2 regions of the Promicromonospora vindobonensis genome follow, and region 2 is predicted to be linked to the other one. Evidence: riboswitches for the same ligand, from Rfam matches in the RefSeq annotation. Region 2 holds a riboswitch; the other holds the start of a gene.
The links. A riboswitch is a leader RNA that binds a small molecule or an ion and turns the genes downstream of it on or off. The one in region 2 is predicted to bind cyclic di-AMP.
Positions count from the first base shown of each region.

Region 1 (3,230 bases), 1.5 Mb from region 2:
GGGAGCACCTTGGCGCCCGGCGCCACCCCCGCGACCCCGATGCCGTTGTCTGCCGCGGCGGCGACGATGCCTGCCACGTGCGTGCCGTGCTCGTCCCCGTCATTCCTGCCGTCGGGGCCCCGGAAGTCCCCTTCGCCGCACGGGCGGACCTCGGCACAGCCCGCGAAGGTGGCGCCCGGAAGAAGCTGGCCCGCCAGGTCCGGCTGGTCGAAGTCGACACCTGTGTCGACCACTGCCACCACGGCGCCGTCGCCGGTGCTGGCCGCCCAGGCGGCCTCGGCGTTGATCTGGTCCAGGCCCCACTGCTTGTCCCGGAGGGGGTCACTGGTTGCGGCCTGCGCACCCGGCGCCACCGCGACGAGCGCTGCCACGGCGAGCACCGCGGAGGTGGCGACGCCGACGACTGACTTCCTGTCCATATAAGCCCCCATTGTTTGCACAGGGGCTGGATTACCCCCGAACCGGGCCAAACCTAGGGGTACCGGACAGGCGCAGAACAGGGCAGATGGCTCGTAGCGGGTGAAATTTACACAATCGCAATCAGTAGTGGTGCCGATCGCCGGTCAGGCCCAGGCCTCGGAGAGCTCACCCTCGTCCGTGGCCTCCCTGGAGAGCCGGAGTGCCGCGATCGCCGCTCCGAGCAACAGGGCGACCACCCAGGCGCCGAGCTGGTGACCGTCGGACACGATGGCGGCAGCGGCAAGCTCGTTCCAGACGATGCCCGCAGCGGACCACGGGTCCTCGGTGATCGCCGAGCCGGGCCAGATGTTGTCCTGCACGGCCAGGAGGGCCGGACCGGCGGCCTGCAGGACCCAGACGACCCCTGCGGCGGGCAGCCAGCCGAGGAGCTCGATGGGCTTGCTGTCCACGGCGAGGCCGAACGCGATGCCCAGCGCCACCGCGAAGAGCCACCACGTACCCGTCGGGGACACCGGGTTGCCCGGGAGGAGCCCCCAGAGCCAGCCGTCGAGGAGCACCACCGGCAGGGCGAGCGCGAGACCCCGCAGGGCTGCCGGGCCGAGCGCCGTCAGGAGGCCGGCACCGAGCCCGACGGAGCCGGCGGCGCCGGCGATCACGAGCATCCCGAGCGGCGCGGCGTCACCGGGCACGCTCCCGCGCATCGCGATCCACCAGGAGGCGCCCCCCGTGCCTGCCATGGCGAGGAAGGTGCCCGTGATCGCAGCACCGGCACCCGCCCGCCCCGAGGCCGGGAGGCCCGCCGTGACCCCGCCGAGGAGCCCTCCGATCAGGGCCATGATGACCAGACCGACCACGGCGTCGTCGGCCGTGAAGGGGAGGGGCAGAAAGGTGGAGCCGCCCCGGCTCGACCCTTCCGAAATGCCTGTGACCTCGTATAACGCCTGAAGAAGCCACGGCAAGAAGCCGCAGACCCACCATGCGACGGCACTGATGAGAAGCACCCACCAGGCGGAGATGCGGTACGCACTTTCGGCCATGCCGCCGAACGGTAGCGGATGTATGTGATGTCGGTCATAACCGCTGAAGACCGGAACGACGTAAATCTGCGTCTTCGTGGGGTCAGACCGTAATGCGTAACCCGATCGTGACTTTTCCCGTGAACGTGTGTACTTTGACTTCTGCTCCCCCGCAACGGTGGGAGTCGTGAGCCGGACGCCGAATCCTGTCACCGGTTCATGACCAGACGTTCGAGACAGGAGCGGGGGACCCACTTCCCGGGCGACAGCAGGATCGTCGTCCTCGGGGTGAAGCCGGACGGAAACCCCCCAGTAGCCGTGCGGCCGGGTGTGTACTCCTACCCGAACCCGACAGCTGACCTCGCAGGCGGTACAGGAGACATTTAGGTGACGAACTCCCTTCGCGGACGGCATCGTGACAGCCGCCCGGCCATGACACCGCTGACCATCCTCGCTCGTACCGCCACCGAGAACGCCGGCACCGTCGCCCGCCGTGGTGCTATCGCCGCAGCAGCAGGTGGCGTCCTGATCTCCACCATCGCGACGACGGCTCACGCAGCCCCGGCGATGGACCTCAAGACCGACGTGAAGACCGCCAAGCTCAACTCGGTCGACCTGAACTCCCTCACCGCGGTCGCCAAGCAGGCCGTCGTGAACTCCCCCACCGTGACCGTCCCTGCCGACGCAATGATGCCGACCGAGATGGAAGCCCTTGGCACCTCGTCGGACGCCGACGGCAAGAAGGGCGGCGAGGAGGGCGAAGGCCCTGCCGTCGTCTCGGTCGACGCACCGGACCCGGTGCCGGTCGGCCAGCAGGCCATCAACATCGCCTTCAACTACCTGGGCATCACGTACGTGCTGGGCGGTAACTCGCCGGCCGAGGGCATGGACTGCTCTGGCCTGATCCAGTACGTGTACGCGCAGCTCGGCGTGGGCCTGCCGCACTCGTCCGGCGCGATGCTCAGCTCCGGCTACCAGGTCACGTACCCGGAGCCCGGCGACATCGTCTGGACGCCCGGCCACGTGGCTCTCTACGCGGGCGACGGCATGATCATCGAGGCCTGGGCCGCCGGCATGCCGGTGCGCTACACGGAGATGTGGCAGAACAGCCCGACGTTCATCCGCGTCGTCTGAAGTTTTGGCCTGAGCCGTAAGTCCTCAGCCTGAGGACGTCAGCCGCAGGACCAGCAGTTCATCGCGAGGCGTCGCCTCCGCGCCGGGTTCCCGCCCGACGCCGGAGGCGGCGCCTTCCGCGTTCCCGCGTCGATCACGGGCTAACGTTGCCGCCGGGCGTCACACGGCGCCGGTACGCCACCGTGACGTACGACGAACGAAAGCCGACGGTAGCCAGATGCGGTTCAGCAGCCCCGCGGGTCGTGAGGGCGGGCGGGGTGTTGCACTACGGCGCCGCCCTGGCCAGCTCGTGATCGCCGGCTTCGTCGGTGCCATAGCTGTCGGCACGCTGCTCCTGCTGCTCCCGATCGCTGCGTCCGGCGAGTCGGCCACGTTCATGGAGGCCCTGTTCACCGCGACCTCGGCCGTGTGTGTCACCGGGCTGATCGTCACGGACACCCCGGTGTTCTGGTCCGGGTTCGGCGAGGCGGTGATCCTGGTGCTCATCCAGATCGGCGGACTCGGGGTCATGACCGTCGCCTCGCTGCTCGGTGTCCTGGTCTCACGACGCCTCGACCTGAGCTCGCGGCTGGTCGCCGCGGCGTCGACCCGGACGGTGAGCCTCGGTGACGTACGCCGGACGCTGGTCCGCGTCGTCATCCTCGCGCTCGTCATCGAGGC
Region 1 is NZ_JBHUOG010000001.1:2,480,735-2,483,964, reverse strand. It holds gene ACFS27_RS11230 (S8 family serine peptidase) at 1-419, opposite strand, end outside; gene ACFS27_RS11225 (hypothetical protein) at 564-1,256, opposite strand; cyclic di-AMP (ydaO/yuaA leader) riboswitch at 1,624-1,821, shown strand; gene ACFS27_RS11220 (C40 family peptidase) at 1,869-2,570, shown strand; gene ACFS27_RS11215 (TrkH family potassium uptake protein) at 2,788-3,230, shown strand, end outside.
Region 1: linked by a shared signal. The riboswitch ahead of ACFS27_RS11220 (C40 family peptidase) and the one ahead of ACFS27_RS04685 (C40 family peptidase) in region 2 are both predicted to bind cyclic di-AMP.

Region 2 (3,230 bases):
GCTGTTCGGCCAGGAAGCGCGCCGCGCCGCGCGGCCGCCCGCCCGCCACGTGCGGCGTGAGGATCAGGTTCGGGACGTCCCAGAGCGGGGACTCCGTCGGCAGGGGCTCCGTCTCCATGACGTCGAGCGCCGCGCCCGCGAGCCGCCCGGACCGCAGAGCGTCCGCGAGGGCCTCCTCGTCGACCGTCGCCCCTCGGCCGACGTTGACGAACCGCGCCGACGGCGGCAGCAGGCCCAGCAGCCGGTCACCCAGGATGTGCCGGGTGGCTGGGACGGCCGGCAGCAGGGAGACGAGGAGGTCGGTCTCGGCCAGCAGCGCGTCCAGGCCCTCCGGGCCCACCACCGGGTACCCGGAGCGTTCTCCCGCACGCGAGGCGACGCCGGTGACCTGCGCGCCGAGTGCGGTCAGCAGGGGAGCCAGCCGCAGAGCGATCGACCCGAAGCCCCAGATCGTCACCCGTGCGCCGTCGAGCGTGTACTCCCTGCCGGTGACCGGGTCCGCCTGGGCGAACGCGATCTCCTTCGCCCAGTGGTGCTCCCGCTGCGCGGCCAGCGACTCGTCGATGCGCCGGACCGACGCGAGGATCAGCGCGAGGGTGTGCTCGGTGACGGTGTCGTCGTGCAGCGACTGGCCGGACGAGATGACGACATCGGGGCCGAACCCGGCGCCCAGCGCGACGTCCGGCCCGGCCGAGAGGGTCTGCACCCAGCGCAGGCCGGTCAGCCGACGGGCGGCGTCGGCGAGCACCTTCGGCGGGTTGGACCAGGTGACCAGCACCTCGGCGTCCGCGTGCTCCTCGGGGATCGGGTCGTTCATCGCGTACGTGGCGACGACGTCGGCGCCGCCGGGCGCGAAGGAGGCTCCACCGTCGGGCAGGCGGGACGGGAAGTCGAGGTCGAAGGGCACGTCCGGTACGAGGATCTTCACGCCCGGGACGTTACCCGACCCGGCCCGGCGGACGAGCACGGGGTGTGTCCAGCCGGAAGTCCGGCTGGACACACCCCGTGCTCGGTCTGGAGGGTGCTGCGCGAAGCGGTCAGCCCGTTACGCGGATGAACACCGCGTTGTCCTGCCACATCTCGCCGTACTGCACGGGGGTGCCCTGCTGCTGGGCCTCCACGACCATGCCGTTGCCTGCGTAGAGGGAGACGTGGCCGGGCGTCCATACGATGTCGCCCGGCTGGGCCTCTGCGGCGGAGACCTGGTAGCCGACGGTCGACATGGCGCTCGAGCTGTGCGGGAGGCTGATCCCGAGCTGGCCGTAGACGTACTGGATGAGTCCGGAGCAGTCGAAGCCGCTGGGGGAGGCTCCGCCCCACACGTAGGGCACACCCACGTACTCGAGGGCCAGGTTGACGGCCTGCTGGCCGAGGCCGGACGCGTCGGCGACGGTCTCGACGACGGATTCCGCCTCGGCCGCTGCTTCGGCTTCCGCGGCGGCCGCGGCTGCGGCCTCGGCCTCTGCGGCCGCCTCAGCCTCTGCCTGGGCCTTCGCCTCGGCCTCTGCCTTGGCACGCGCCTCGGCCTCCGCCTTCGCCTTGGCCTCGGCGATGCCGGCCTCGGTCTCGGCGTACGGCGTCACCGACACCCGTCCGCGCTCGGCCCAGAAGTCGGCGTCCTGCGTGACCTTGACCTTGGTGACGAGGTTCTCGGCGAAGCCGGCCCGCGTCGTGGAGTCGACGGTGTTGCTGACCGGCGTCGCGTTGGCGAGCGTGGTCTGGGTGTGCGTCTCGGCGGGCGCGGTGTGGGCGGTCTGGGTGAAGACCGACGCCAGCATGCCGGACGTGACGACCGCGATGGCGCCGGTGCGGGCGGCATTCTCGGCGGCGGTCTGGGTCAGTGCGGTGAAAGGAGTGAGCGCGGGGCCGTCGGCGCGATGCCTGCCCCGGCTGTTGGAACGGTTTGCCTGGTCGTCCGCCCAGTCATGGGTACGGTCGGTGAGTACGGTCACCAGTGATCTCCTCGGACGCCTACGAAGTGAGCTGTCGGGTTCGGATGGGGAGAGCGATCACCCGGCCCCCCACGAGGAGGCTTCACCCCAAGGACACTCACGTGCCCGGCTTACTTGGTTCCCCCGCCCCTGTCACGTCGTAGCTGCTCAGATCCGGTGACAGGGCTCGGCGTCCGGACCAGGACCCCACCGTTACTGGCGAGGTGACATGACCGTACCCGCCCGTCGCGCGAATGTCACGATTAGGTCACATACCAACTTGTGATGGAACCTCCCTGTTAATCACTGCCCCATGGGACTATGACGGGCATGCCCGCTTCCACGCGTTCCCGGTACGACGTCGTCGTCGTCGGCGGAGGTCACAACGGACTCACCGCGGCGGCCTACGCGGCCCGCGGCGGCCGCTCCGTCCTGGTCCTCGAACGAGCGGACCACGTGGGCGGCGCCGCCGTCTCGGCCCGCCCGTTCGCCGGCGTGGACGCGCGGCTGTCGCGCTACTCCTACCTCGTCTCGCTCCTGCCGCGCCGCGTGGTCGAGGAGCTCGGCCTCCCCATCACGCTCAAGCGCCGGCGCTGGTCCTCCTACACGCCGGTGGCCGACGGCGGCCTGCTCGTCGACAGCCAGGACGACGCCGCCACGCGCGCCTCGTTCCGCCGGTTGACCGGTGCGGACGCCGACTTCGAGGCGTGGGGGCGCTTCTACGCCATGACCGCGGAGGTGGCCCGCCTGCTCGCACCGACACTCACCGAACCCTTGCTCCCACGCTCGGTGGTCCGGGACCGGGTGGTCGACGGCGTGGGGGAGGAAGCCTGGCGCGCCCTCTTCGAGGAACCCCTCGGCGACGTGCTGCGCCGCACCTTCGCCGACGACGTCGTGCGCGGCGTCGCGGCCACCGACGGCCTGATCGGCACGTTCGCCGACGTCGACGAGCCGTCCCTGCGACAGAACCGCTGCTTTCTCTACCACGTCATCGGCAACGGGACCGGCGACTGGGACGTCCCGGTGGGTGGCATGGGCGCCGTCTCCGGCGCACTGCGCGACGCCGCAGCGGCCGCCGGCGCGACGATCGTCACCTCGGCGACCGTCACAGCGGTGGACCCCGGCACCTCGGGCGCCGACGTCACCTGGACCGACGCCGACGGGCGCACCAGAGGCGTCACGGCCGGGCACGTGCTCGCCGGCTGCGCCCCGGCGGAGCTGGACCGGCTGCTCGGCGGCGAGCCCGCCGCGTCCGCGTACCCCGAGGGCGCGCAGCTCAAGGTGAACATGCTGCTGACG
Region 2 is NZ_JBHUOG010000001.1:983,735-986,964, reverse strand. It holds gene ACFS27_RS04690 (NAD(P)-dependent oxidoreductase) at 1-928, opposite strand, end outside; gene ACFS27_RS04685 (C40 family peptidase) at 1,038-1,952, opposite strand; cyclic di-AMP (ydaO/yuaA leader) riboswitch at 1,954-2,121, opposite strand; gene ACFS27_RS04680 (phytoene desaturase family protein) at 2,262-3,230, shown strand, end outside.